Rubripirellula amarantea: one gene and its partner. The protein of the gene in region 1 interacts with the protein of each later gene in a pairwise test. Links are inferred from orthologs where the notes say so. Each region holds a gene or a part of one and is shown on either strand. Other genes may lie near its edges. The genes, in order: nusG and rho.

The links.
Region 2: the proteins of nusG (region 1) and rho interact in binary tests that used the Escherichia coli proteins (3 or more experiments, as listed by UniProt). The link is inferred for Rubripirellula amarantea from one-to-one orthologs.

The regions. Positions count from the first base shown.
Region 1 is NZ_SJPI01000001.1:2,461,760-2,468,753, forward strand. What follows is about bases 1,759-4,648. They hold nusG (transcription termination/antitermination protein NusG), read left to right. Parts: upstream 1,759-2,740; coding sequence 2,741-3,556; downstream 3,557-4,648. Other genes in these bases: tuf (elongation factor Tu), read left to right, coding at 1,759-1,912; secE (preprotein translocase subunit SecE), read left to right, coding at 2,297-2,701; rplK (50S ribosomal protein L11), read left to right, coding at 3,662-4,087; Pla22_RS08990 (DUF4129 domain-containing protein), read right to left, coding at 4,134-4,648. In the rest of the region: more of tuf, read left to right, coding at 716-1,758; more of Pla22_RS08990, read right to left, coding at 4,649-6,392; Pla22_RS09000 (DUF6690 family protein), read right to left, coding at 6,956-6,994. UniProt on the Escherichia coli protein: Part of the processive rRNA transcription and antitermination complex (rrnTAC). The complex forms an RNA-chaperone ring around the RNA exit tunnel of RNA polymerase (RNAP).
Region 2 is NZ_SJPI01000004.1:86,800-93,733, reverse strand. Bases 4,105-6,934 are described here. They hold rho (transcription termination factor Rho), read right to left. Parts: upstream 6,382-6,934; coding sequence 4,828-6,381; downstream 4,105-4,827. Other genes in these bases: coaE (dephospho-CoA kinase), read right to left, coding at 6,475-6,934; ribH (6,7-dimethyl-8-ribityllumazine synthase), read right to left, coding at 4,339-4,821; Pla22_RS24220 (hypothetical protein), read left to right, coding at 4,105-4,300. Also shown: Pla22_RS24230 (Gfo/Idh/MocA family protein), read right to left, coding at 1-816; leuS (leucine--tRNA ligase), read right to left, coding at 889-3,732; more of Pla22_RS24220, read left to right, coding at 4,082-4,104. UniProt on the Escherichia coli protein: Facilitates transcription termination by a mechanism that involves Rho binding to the nascent RNA, activation of Rho's RNA-dependent ATPase activity, and release of the mRNA from the DNA template.

The DNA of each region.
Region 1 (6,994 bases):
GGATAAGAAAGAATCAGTTGAACTGAATCGAACAGAACAAAACTTGGGGGTTTGTCCGAGTGGTTAAAGGAGACGGACTGTAAATCCGTTCGCTATGCGTACACAGGTTCGAATCCTGTAGCCCCCACTTAGAAATTTTGAAGTCAAAAGAGTCGAGCATGAAGGTTTCCCCCTTCGGTTTTCTGCTCTTCGGACTTCCGTCGCGGGTATTTCCGTCGCGGGTGTAGCACAATGGTAGTGCAGCAGCCTTCCAAGCTGAATACGAGGGTTCGATTCCCTTCACCCGCTTTAGTAGGTTTTAGGCATTGTTGAAATGGGTTTGGTTGCGCGAGCGTTCGCGTTTTCCAAGGATTCATTTCGCCGCGTCTAGGGCTTGCTTCCCGCTGCTGTAGCTCAGTGGTAGAGCACTTCCTTGGTAAGGAAGAGGTCATGGGTTCAAGTCCCATCAGCAGCTTTTGGAACTCATTGGGATTGGCTGGCAACCCGGGCTCTGTGGCCCATTGTCGGTTGGCCTGATGAATGACAAACTGACAACTTCGTTTCGATACTTGATTTAAGCGAGCTTGACTCGTGCGGCCAAGACGCCGTCGAACCACCGCGGGTGTGAAACGCGGTCGATATCGTTTTGGGCTGGTGGGAGCGTATCTCCTTCCCAGTAGTGGCACAGTCTCGCCAATAAAAAGACCCACATGATCTGTGGTGCAGGTGATTTAGAATGGCTAAGGCAAAATTTGAACGGGTCAAACCTCACGTCAACGTCGGTACCATTGGCCACATTGACCACGGTAAAACGACCACAACCGGAGCGATCCTCGCAGTGCAAGCCGCTAAGGGTTTGGCTGAGATGAAGAGCTACGCCGATATCGCCAAGGGCGGTACCGTGCGGGACGCGACCAAGACCGTGACCATCGCCGTGGCTCACGTTGAATACAACACTGAAAAGCGTCACTACGCTCACATCGACTGCCCAGGCCACGCTGACTTCGTGAAGAACATGATCACGGGTGCGGCACAAATGGACGGTGCTATCCTCGTCGTTTCGGCTGCGGATGGTCCAATGCCACAAACCAAGGAGCACGTGCTTCTTGCTCGTCAGGTTGGTGTGCCATACATCGTTGTTTACCTCAACAAGTGTGACCTCGTCGACGACGAAGAACTGCTTGAGTTGGTTGAATTGGAAGCTCGTGAGTTGCTTTCGAAGTACGACTTCCCTGGCGACGACGTTCCTGTCGTACGTGGATCATCGCTTCCTGCTTACAACTCCCCTGCCGATCCAGAAGCCAGCAAGTGCATCAGCGACTTGATGGACGCACTCGACGAATTCATTCCTGATCCTGTTCGCGAAGAAGACAAGCCATTCTTGATGGCGATCGAAGACGTCTTCTCGATCGAAGGTCGTGGAACGGTTGCAACGGGTCGTATCGAACGTGGTGTGGTTAAGGTTGGTGAAGAAGTCGAGATCATTGGTCTTGGCCCGAACCCACAAAAGACGACCTGCACCGGTGTTGAAATGTTCCGCAAGGAAATGACCGAAGGTCACGCTGGCGACAACGTTGGTTGCTTGCTTCGTGGTATCCGTCGTGAAGACATCCAACGTGGTCAAGTGCTCGCTAAGCCAGGCAGCATCAAACCACACATGAAGTTCGAAGCTGAGGTTTACTGCCTAAGCAAGGACGAAGGCGGACGTCACACGCCGTTCTTCTCCGGCTACCGTCCTCAGTTCTACTTCCGAACCACCGACGTGACCGGAACCGCCAACTTGGTAGGTGCTGAAATGTGCATGCCTGGTGACAACGTGAAAGTAACTGTTGAGCTTCACAAGCCAATCGCGATGGACGACGGCGTTCGTTTCGCGATTCGCGAAGGCGGCCGAACCGTTGGTTCGGGCGTGGTAACGAAGATCGTCGAGTAAAAGAAAACGTGGAGATCCCGGTGGTTTAAGGCCACCGGGTCTCTGCATACTGAATCATTGGGAACCTCGGGTAGCACTGTTTTTTGCCACCTGAGGTTTCGGTGATTCCCAAGGGAGCCTTTTGTGGGTCGAATAAAGATGAGCGAAAGCTTGCTTATTGGCTTACGTTTGGTTCACTCTCAGGGGTGTAGCTCAATTGGCAGAGCACTGGTTTCCAAAACCAGCGGTTGCGGGTTCAAGTCCCTCCGCCCCTGCTTAAATTAACCATTACGAATACTCGCCGGTCAAGGATTGACCCCAGCGTGACTGAATTACTCAAGTAGGAGCCGTCCGGTGTCCCGAGACATTGCACAAACCAACAGCACGAGTGCTAGTTCGCCATTGATGAGCGAACTGTTCCATGCTGCCGTATACAAGCCCAACCAAGGACGCATTGTTCGCCAATTGACGGCACTGGCGATCTGGGTCGTGGTTGCCTTGGCTTGTTGGTCGCTTTACGGGACCCTGCGAGGGGCGATGGAGGCGAGTTCGCCAGTCATCTTCGCAGTTCCCCTGGTATTGCTGGCCGCTGGCTTGTGGTTTGGTTTTCGAGTGGTGAATTGGCCGCGATTTGCGGACTTTTTGATCGCTGTGGAAGCCGAGATGAACAAGGTCACTTGGCCAAGCAAAGACGAACTCAAGCGAGCCTCCGTGGTGGTGATCTTCACGATCTTCTTCCTCGCGGTGGCCTTGTTTATGTTTGACGTGGTTTGGCAAGCCATTTTCAATTGGATTGGTGTGACTTCCTAGTCCCGCAAAATCACGCATTTTAATACCACTGGTTTACCGGTGATTTCTTTGACTCAAGCTGACACATTGAACGACTCCATGGCACCGGACGAATCGAACCCCGACGAACTGCCGGTTGACGCCGACGAAACGGCCGCAGCCGAAGAGGCCGTAGTGGCTCAACAGGACGCCGAAGATGTGGATGCACCCGCATCCAAGCCTGCTCCACCCCCGGCCGCGCCTCCGCCTGCTGCACAATCCGTTGCAGTCGAAGAGCCAAAGGACACGGTTCGTCCTATCAAGCTCGACGGTAGCCCCGACATGGGCGAAGCTCCGGCGATGGATTGGTACATCTTGAAGGTCGCGTTCAATCGCGAAGACTCAATTGCAGATGCCCTTCGCAAAAAAGTGAAGATGGAAGGCATGGGCGAGTACTTCGGCGAAATTGTCGTTCCTACCGAAGATGTTGCCACGTTCACGCGAGACGGCAAACGACGGATTACCAAACGCAAACTTTTGCCTGGCTACATCATGGTCAATATGTTGATCAACGATGACACATGGTTCTTGGTTCGCGAAACCGGTGGTATCAGCGATTTCACTGGTGCGGCGGGTAAGCCAATGCCCATGGAGCCATCAGACATCGATCGCTTTATTAATCGTCCGATTGATGAGGATGAAGAAGAAGCACCGATCAAGATCGGCATTCCGTTCAAGGTCGGTGACCGCGTACGCGTCAAGGAAGGTAATTTCGAAAACCAAGAGGGCGATGTGGATACCGTGGATGAAGCCAATGGCCGCATCACCGTGATCATCAATATTTTCGGCCGCAGTGTTCCGATGGAACTCGATCACTGGCAAGTCGAACCCCTGTAACGAGAATTCGGATGTAAGGTGTTCGGTTGGAAAACCAAACCGTTACCAACGCATCGCTTCCTCCTGAATCTAATTCCTACAACCTAACTCCTAAAACCAACTTCAATGGCTAAACAAGTTTCCGGCGTTGCCAAGTTTCAAATTCCTGGTGGCGCAGCGACCCCCGCTCCTCCCGTCGGTACCGCACTGGGTAAGTATGGTGTGAACCTTGGGCAATTCGTATCCGCATTCAACGACCGCACCAAGGAATACAACGGCACGCCGATTCCTGTGATCGTGACGGTCTACAATGACCGTAGCTTCGAGTTTGTCACCAAGAGCCCGCCTGCTGCTTCGATGCTTAAAGCAGCCGCCAACATCGCCAAAGGCAGTGGCGTTCCTAACAAGAACAAGGTCGGCACCGTCACTCGCGCTCAATGTGAAGAAATCGCCACCAAAAAGATGGCTGACTTGAATGCACGCAGCATGGATCAGGCTGTATTGATGATCGAAGGGACAGCCCGCAGCATGGGGCTGGTTGTCGAAGGCTAGTCATTGCGGCTAGTCGCGATGGTCATCGGCAAATGCAAGCTGAGCTTTAAACGCTCGGCACGTTCTCGGGAACCGTACGCGGTTGTTGCATCACTTGCCATGCTTTTTCTGCCCAGCGGAGATCTTCTCCGCTGGCCGCGCCTTGGCCGTACACGATGCGGTTGTAGCACTCGATCACTTGGGTCGAGGATTCCGAAAGCTGCGGAAACGTGTGTTGGACTCTTCGAAGAAATTCGCTCGGAGTTTCGCCTTTTCGTCGAGGTAGGCCCGCTTCACGACACCAAGCGTCCATGGCCGAGAAGGTGATCAGTATCGCTCGCTTCGAATCAGACGGATTCATTGTAGGTTTGCGATAAGCTGAAAACGGTCGTGGCGGCGCGGTACTGACGAGGTCCAGGAACTCGTCCGTGTCTTCGGATAGCCCTTCGCTAGTGCGATCAAAGAGGCGTCGCAGCATCTCGGCGATCATATGTCGGTTAAACCATACGTAAGCGGCGACGACTCCGACCAAGATAAGCACAATCAAGCTTTTGATCATCGCTGCAATGCCTGGCAGTTGGTTCGCCAGAGATTCGACCGGATTGGCAGTCGGTTGCTTGGGTGAGGAGTTTTCAGTTGCCGCAGGATCACGGCTCTTGGATTCAGCCGATTGAGATTCGTTGGGACTCTTCTCGCCTGATTCGCGTGGCGTTGCATCAGCCTCGGATGATTCTTGCTTCGACGATTGGGATTGAGATTGGTTTGCGTCAGTTTGATCGGGGGACTTGTTAGGCTTCTGGTCGCCAGCTTCTTGGGACGGCGACTGTGGTGAATTGTCTTGCTTCTGATTTTGGCTCTTGGGCTGCGGCGTATTCGATTCAGTTTTATCCGATGAGGATTCGGCTGGTGAAGGTTCACCCGATGGCGATTTGTCTGCGGACGATTTATCTGCGGAGGATTCTTTAGCGGGCGATTGGTTTGAGGACGTTTGGGCTGGCGGCTGCGGTTGAGATTGGTTTTGCTCCGGACCACTAGACTTTGACGTTTCTGGTGTTGTCTTTCCAGGTTGTGATTGATTGGGTTGTGATTGATTGGGTTGTGATTGATTGGGTTGTGATTGATTGGGTTGTGATTGATTTGGTTGTGATTGATTTGGTTGTGATTGATTTGGTTGCGATTGATTGGGTTGCGATTGATTGGGTTGCGATTGATTGGGTTGCGAATTTCCCTTCTGTTCGCCGCCGGATTCTTTGCCCCCTTCCCCCGGATTTTGCTTGCCGCCCTGCTGTTTTCCGGACGCGCCCGTTTCTTTGTCGCCATCGCCAACATCGCCAGCTTCAGCTCCCCTCTCGGCGGTGAGACTGCCGATTTCTTTTTCTTTGTCGGATTGGTCGCCCCGAGTTGAAGCCGCGTTTTGACCGGCCTTATCGGCCCCGTCCTTGCCCCATCCGGATTGACTGGCAACCGTATCGCCCGGCGAATCAAGAAATGCGGGAAGTTCGAACGATGCCAGTAATTGTCCAGGCACGGGAACCAGGTAAGCCGTTCCCAGGATCAACGCGATCACGGCCATTCCGCCCGCGATCCAACCGACCGAAACCTGCTGAGGCATATCCGCCCCGCGTTGGCGAAGGTATCGACGCAAACCTAAGAAGCTTGTGGTGACCAGCAAAGCGAGAGCAGCAAAGAGATACGTGGCGAGCAACCATTGAGCTCGCGACCATGTGGAAGAACCGCCTCGAAGGAAGAACTGCCCGAGACCATAAAGAGGTAATGCAGCGAGTGCCAAATACAACACGCTGCGGCCGGGTTGGCCAGACTTAATTTTTCGAGATGCCGACTCAACGAGTGATTGATCCGCTTTGTCAATGATTGGTTCTTTGCGATCGGCTTCCTTCGACGTTTGCATGAACAGGCGACCTGAGTCGATTAGGCCCTGGTCGCTCGAATCAGCTTCCTCATCAATAAGCGTGCAATCGCGAACGACCCAATCCGACAGGTATGCGATCACCGCGAGTAGGATGATTGATGCCAAGGGCGAATTGACGAACCGCATCATGGACAAAAACGAGACCGCACCTAAGACAACCGCGTAGCCAAGCGAGTAAGTGCGATCCTTTTCGATTGCGACTCTAGCGATGCCCACGGTTCCAAGTGTGAACATGAGAATTGTCCACGAAACTCGCGTTGGTTGTCCGCCGCGATAGATGACCAACATCAAGAAGTTGGCCAGGCTGCTAATCATCAGATAGATCAGCAGAGGAGCCAAGGCGATGACAACGTAGTCGGTCGTTGTCTTGCTGCGACGCGACGTTAGCGGAGGCATCGTCGCCTTGGTTTGAAAAGGATCATGCGCTTTCTTCGCTTCCAGGATGCGATTTCTTCCATCGGTTCATCGCCGGTCCAATGCTGCTCATCGGCACCCACTTGCCTTTTGTCTTCATGCTCTGCAGCAAGGTTTCAGGCACTATCTTACCTTGATCGATTCGCAGCAGCAGATCTGCTTCAGAAATTGGCCCGACGCGCCGGCCTTTTCGAAGCCATCCCGTGCACATGTAGTACCATCCCGAACTCATCGCGTTACTCCCGAAAAGCAGATTTCGTGACGGTCAACTTTGTGAGCCACGTTGCCTAGGTTCATCCGAGGCGCAACGAGTCAAAGTGCATCCTGCGCAAATAGAAGCTAACCGTCCTGGAATGTGATAACGATTGCGTGTTTCGCAAGAACCATCGGGCGGTGAGCCTGATCGTCAAGGAGCACCAATCGCCAACATCCATTGTAATGTTGTTGTGAGCGACGGTGATAGAGAAATGAGGGGGCGTTGTTTCACGAAGTGCGTGGCCGAATTTTTGCCTTTCCGCCCGGTAGAGGGCCCGGGGAAATGGTGGTTACCAGCGGCCGGAATGCCGGTCGGAATCGACGATTCG
Region 2 (6,934 bases), on another replicon or contig:
ATCGTCGGCTGTTTCTTCGGCAAATTCCCATTGCTTGATGTCTTCTTCTTCCAAGATAGCCGTGCCATGCGAGCCACTGATTTCAATTCGTTTCAGTGATCCCGGATACGCAGTCGTGGTGGCTTCGATCACACCAAGGGCACCGTTTTTAAAACGCAACGTCGCAACGGCAACGTCTTCGACTTCAATGCGCTCGTGAGTCATTGTCGCGGTCATCGCACTGATTTCAGCAACATCACCCATCAACCAAAGCAACAAGTCCACGGAATGGATCGCTTGGTTCATCAACGCTCCACCGCCGTCGAGTTTCCAGGTCCCGCGCCAGGCACCGCTGTCGTAGTACTCTTGGCTTCGATACCACTTCACGTAAGCATCGCCCATGGTGATTTTGCCAAAGCGTCCCTGCTCGACGGCAGTCTTCATTAATTGGCTAGATTCGTGAAAGCGACTTTGGAAGGTGACTGCCAATCGCACGCCAGCCTCATCGCACGCCTGGATGATCTCGTCGCAGCGTTCGGTGGTAACTTCTAGTGGTTTCTCAACCACCACATGCTTGCCCGCGCGAGCGGCCGCCACTGCGGGATCCAAATGAGCGCCGCTTGGCGTGCAAACCGAAATCACCTGAATCGAAGGATCGGCAAGCATCGATTCAATGGATTCAAAGGCTTTCACGTTGTGCTGAGCGGCAAATTCCGCTGCCGCATCTGGACGCCTAGCCGCCACGCCCACGAGATGAGCACCTTTTGCGTCCGCGATTGCGCGAGCGTGAAAGTTCGCGATCATGCCGCAACCGATGATTCCGATGCCAATACTCATAGTGCTTTTATCTAACAGGGAGGGGATAAGGGAGGAGGGGAAAGCGGAGGTTTCTTGAGAGGACCGAGTAGCTTACTTGACGACCAAGTTGACCAAACGTCCTGGCACTACGATCTGCTTCACAATCGTTTTACCTTCGATCAGATCCTTGATTGCGGAATCAGCCAACGCGACTTTGGCGAGGTCATCCTTTCCGATGTCTGCGGCAACCTGCAGCTTGGCCTTGATCTTTCCGTTTACCTGAACCGGGACTTCAATCGTCGATGAGGCTATCGCTGATTCGTCCCAGGTCGGCCAAGGCTGACGAGCGATCGAACCGGTCCCACCAAGTTTCGACCACAGTTCCTCTGCCAAGTGAGGAGCGTAAGGCGCTAGCAAAATCAGGAATGTGTTCATTGTCGCTCTTGGACGAGAATCACTCTTGCTGAAGTGATTGGTGAACTCCATCATTCGCGCGATCGCGGTGTTGAAGCTCATCGCTTCGGTGTCTTCGGTGACTTTCTTGATCGTTTGGTGAAGAACCCGATTGTCGTCTTCGTTTAGCGATTCGTCGTTGATGGCTGAATTCAAATCGTCGTTGTCGGATCGAGAATCGACGATCATCCGCCAAACGCGATCAAGGAAGTTGCGTACTCCGCCGACTCCATCCATCGACCATGGTTTGGTTGCTTCGAGTGGCCCCATGAACATTTCGTAAAGTCTTAACGAGTCGGCACCATACTCGCGCACGATGTCGTCGGGGTTTACCACGTTTCCACGGCTCTTGGACATCTTGTCAGCCTTCGCCAACACGCCAATGTCTGTGCCCGAAATGGTGGTCTTGCCTTTCTTCTTTTCCGTTTCGTCGTCACGAAGATCCGAATGGTCATCGATGTGACGAAGAACAACGGTCGCTTTGTCACCTTCGCCAACGGTTGTTCCCTCCAAGCCAATATCGGCAAGCGTCGACTTGGATTCTTGGTAGGCGGTTGGCGACATGTGGTACTGGGGCGCACCCAAGATCATGCCTTGGTTGACCAGTCGGCCAAATGGCTCGGGTGTCGAAACATGACCTCGGTCGTACAGGACCTTGTGCCAAAACCGCGAGTAGAGCAAATGCAAAACCGCGTGTTCCGCGCCGCCGACATAGAGGTCCACGGGCATCCAAGCCTTCTCAAGTTCGGGGTCGACCATTGCGGTCTTGTTCTTGGGATCGATGTACCGCAAGAAGTACCAGCAAGATCCTGCCCACTGAGGCATCGTATTAGTCTCGCGACGATAGCGTTTGCCGTCGATCGTGGTGTACAACCAATCGTCGTCCGCCTTAGCCAATGGTGGTTCGGGCCGACCGTGCGGTTTGAAGTCTTCCAAATCGGGAAGCGTTACGGGTAATTGATCAAACGGGACCGCTCGCTTGATACCGGTGGGTTCGTTATCAGCGTCAACTTCATGCAAGATGGGAAAAGGTTCGCCCCAGAAACGTTGGCGACTGAATAGCCAATCTCGCAATTTGAAATTGACGGCTTCGCGTCCCAAGCCATCGTTGGCCAGCGAAGCCGTTACTGCTGCCTTAACTTGTTCGGTGGTTTGCCCATCAAATTCACCGCTGTTGATAGCTTGACCTTCGGCGACGAAGCAGACTTCGCCAGCGAGGATCGCTTCACGGTCTTCGAGGTCCGCCGGTGGATCAACGACGGGAATCACGGGCAATTCGAATTGCTTAGCAAATTCAAAGTCGCGATCATCGTGCGCCGGTACCGCCATGATCGCGCCGGTTCCATAGCCCGCCAGAACATAATCAGCAATCCAAACTGGAATCGGTTTGCCGGTGACCGGATTGATCGCGTGTGACCCAGTGAAGACGCCCGTTTTTTCCTTGCCGCCATCCGTGCGTTCGCGATCGCTCTTGAAGGACGCTTTTTCGCGGTAATCGCTTACAGCTTGGCGTTGTGCATCTACGGTCAACTTGTCCACGAGCGGATGCTCTGGCGAGACGACCATGTAGGTCGCACCAAAAAGCGTATCGGGGCGGGTGGTGTAGACACGAAGCGAATCGTCGTCTGCGACCTCGGGCAGTCCACCCGATTTCCGTTGGCTGCGCCATGTCGAGTCGTCGGTGCCACCGATGTAAAAGTCGACCTCGGCTCCTGTGCTACGGCCGATCCAATCCTGTTGCAACTTCTTAATCCCGACTGGCCAATCGAGGTCGTCGAGCCCTTCGAGCAATCGTTCGGCGTAGGCGGTAATCCGCAGCATCCATTGTCGAAGGGGGATTCGTTGGACGGGATGGTCGCCACGGTCGCTCAGTCCGTCTTTGACTTCCTCGTTAGCGAGGACTGTGCCCAAGGCGGGACACCAGTTCACCAATGCATCATCCTGGTAGGCCAAACGCTTTGAATCCCGATAGGCCTCGATGCTAGCTTGGCCTTCCTGGCGGATTGGGTCCGGAATCGGCAGTTCCGAAATGGGGCGACCTTTGTTGGATTCCTCGTCGAACCAGGTGTCAAAGAGTTCTAGGAAGATCCACTGGGTCCACTTGAAGTAATCCTCGTCGGTAGTAGAGAGAACACGATCCCAGTCGTAACTGAAACCCAGCATTTTCAGTTGCCGAGTAAAGTTGTCTATGTTTCGCTGAGTTTGAATTCGCGGGTGTTCGCCCGTCTTTATCGCGTGTTCCTCGGCGGGTAAACCAAATGCATCGAACCCCATCGGATGCAGAACGCTGATCCCACGGGCTCGACAGAAGCGAGAAACGATGTCGGTAGCGGTGTAGCCCTCCGGATGCCCCACATGCAATCCGTCACCACTGGGGTAGGGAAACATGTCCAAAATATACCGTTTTGACGCCTTGGGCAGCCTGTCGGTCGCAAATGTTTGATCTGAGTCCCAAAAAGACTGCCATTTCGGTTCAATTTCGGACGGGTTGTAGCGTGCCATGTAAGAAGTGGGCCAACAAAGGAGAATTGAACACGCAGCGTGTGTTGCTGTGGATTGTTCAGATGCGAACGGTATATATCTGCGATTGCTGGTGGATTTTAGGCGTTTAGTCCCGTGGCGAAAGGTAGGATTGAGCAAGAGAATAGAAGTTGCATGGCGCAGGCTGTTAGATTTGGCAGGTTGACCGAAGAATTCGGTGGCCTTGACGCAGTCACCAAAGCGTCGAGGGCTCTGCATCGAATTGTGTCAGTCTCAATTCCCTAGATGTGACCTTGGTACGATAGGGATAACCGGCACCTTCAATTCGACATTCGACGAAAAACGGGAAAACTCGCAAGTGAAATCAGTGATGGACAGCAGCTTAGAAAAACGTCAACTCTGCGAAAAAGTGACGACCGCACTGCGCCGAAATGGACTCGAGCATGTGCAATGCGTCGAGGACGTGCAGGGTCTAAAGCTAACCGGCCATGTCGAACGGGAAGAAGACCGTTCAGTGGCATTCGCACTTGCCCGTACCACTATGGGTACCGAAAAACTGATCAACGCGATCGAAGTGCGATCGGAATAATTGGTTCACGTTCAGCTTTGGCTAGAAAGAGAATGTCGTTACTTCGACAGCTTTTCGTTTAGCCTCAGCAGTTCAAGGATGGCTTCTGCGGATTCGTTGCCTTTATTGCCAACGTTACCCCCGCTGCGCTGAATCGCCTGCTCGAGTGTGTTGCAGGTCAGCAGTCCAAAAGCGATCGGGATTCCCGTGTCGACTCCCATTTCCATCAACGACAAGCTCACAGCTCGATTGATGTGTTCGTCGTGAGTGGTCTCGCCCTTGATCACGCACCCCAACGCAATTGCCGCGATGACGTCTTGATGATCAAGCACGGTTTGCACAATCGTGGGAAGTTCCCAAGCACCCGGAACACGCACCACTAGGATTGAACTTTCGGGGTAGCCTGCTTCGGTTAGCGTTGCGACCGCGCCCGCGACTAGTTTGTCGCAGATGGCCGGGTTGTAACGACTGGCGATGATCGCAATTTTTCCCTCTGGCAAATCACCGTCCAATCCGGTGATCTCAGGTAACGATGAATTCATAGGTGCTTAGTCTTCGTCTTTCACGCTGAGCAGAAATTCTGCGTTGTTTTGAGTCTTCGCCAGTTGCTTCACCAAACTGTGCATCGCATCGGCGGGCGATTGGTCAGCGATCGATCGGCGAAGCGCTGATATGCGTTTGTACTCGTTCGGGTCCAGTAACATTTCTTCGCGACGGGTACCGCTTCGCGAAATATCAATCGCTGGCCATATCCGTCGATCCACTAAGTCTCGATCAAGTACGATTTCAAGGTTACCGGTACCCTTGAACTCTTCAAAGATTACATCGTCCATCCGGCTTCCCGTATCAACCAAGGCGGTCGCGAGAATGGTCAACGAACCGCCCTCTTCGACTTTTCTTGCTGACCCAAAAAAGGCTTTCGGTTTCTGCAGTGCTCCCGCGTCTAAACCACCGGTGAGTAGTTTGCCCGTGGATTCACCCTCGCTGTTGTGGGCTCGAGCGAACCGAGTGATGGAATCAAGAAAGATAACGACGTCCGTCCCCGATTCAACCATCCGCTTCGCTTTCTCGATCACCATCTGGGCGACCTGGATGTGTCGCTGGGCCGGTTCGTCAAATGTGCTGCTGATCACTTCACACTGAGGACCGCGGACCTCGCGTTCCATATCCGTGACCTCTTCGGGACGCTCATCGATCAACAAGATGAATACGTAGGCGTTAGGATAATTCGTCAATACCGATCGCGCCATCTGCTGCATCAGGATCGTTTTTCCTGCGCGAGGTGGGCTAACGATCAGCCCCCGTTGCCCAAAACCAATCGGTGTTAGCATGTCGACAATGCGAGTGGACATATCGCTTGAGGCATGCTCCATGATGATTCGCTTGTCAGGATGCAGCGGAGTCAAATCGTCAAACGGAACTGTCTTTCGGCGTGCCGATGGATCAAGTCGATTGATCGCTTCGATACGCAGCAAGGCAAAGTAACGCTCGTTCTCTTTCGGTGGGCGAATCTGACCGGCGACGTGACTTCCCGTTTGCAAACCGAATCGACGAATTTGACTTGGCGAAACGTAGATATCATCAGGGCACGATAAGTAGTGGTAGTTTGATGATCGCAGGAACCCGAACCCATCGGGAAGTATCTCTAGGGTTCCCTCGCCGAACATCAAGCCGTTAGCTTTCATCCGAGACTTTAGGATCTCGAAGATTAGCTCTTGCTTACTTGCGCCATCGCTAGGTGCGATCCCGAACGTACCCGCAATTGCTTTTAGGGTTTCAAGCGGCGATTGTTGCAGGTCAGAGATATTCCATTGGGCATCATCTTGCCGCGTAAGTGGAATCCCAACACGTTGGCCGGCCTTGGTCGCTTCGCTAACGATCTCCTCTGGCAACGAAAGTGGATCTCTTTCGGCGTCGAGTTCTCGGACGCGCTTGTCCACTTCCTTGTCAGGATGTCGTGGGCGTCCACGATTGTTTTTGTAGTCGCGATACTCTCGCTGGCCACTGCGGGGGCTGTCGTTTGATGACGACGACGTGTGTTCTGAATGTCCACGCTTTTCGGGGCCCCGGTCATCTCGGGGTGTATGGCGTTGGGAAGGCATGATGGAATGAAGAGAAAGGGAGAAGGGATTGGCGATGTCGCCAGGTGGGAAGAGAAGAGGTAAGAGCGGGAGGTTCCCGTTTCAAGCTATGAGTCAAAGACAATGGGAGTCATGGACTACTGAAGTGTTCACTTCACCGATCGGCGAAAGTGATTGCATGAGGGATTGCCAATGTTGGCGAATAATATTGGTGAAGTAGGTGATGGATGAGTTGTTATCGATTACCAAATCACTGAGTGCACGCTTTCGATCAATGCTCAGTTGGTTCGCTTCTCGGCGAATCAATTCATCGGCCGACCAGCCTCGCTGTTGAACTCGGGTGATTCTGGTTTGCAGTGGTGCGTCGATGCACCAAATAGAATCGCACGCGACGTCCCAGTGCGATTCGAAAAGTAACGGTACATCTAGCAATGCAACTTGAACTTGTTGCTGGCTGCACTGTTTTAGAATCGACATGATTTCGTGGCGAACGATCGGGTGAACGACACTTTCTAAGTATAGTAAGGCTAAACGCTTGGAATCGTCATCCCCGAAAACAAGCTTTCCAAGCGCG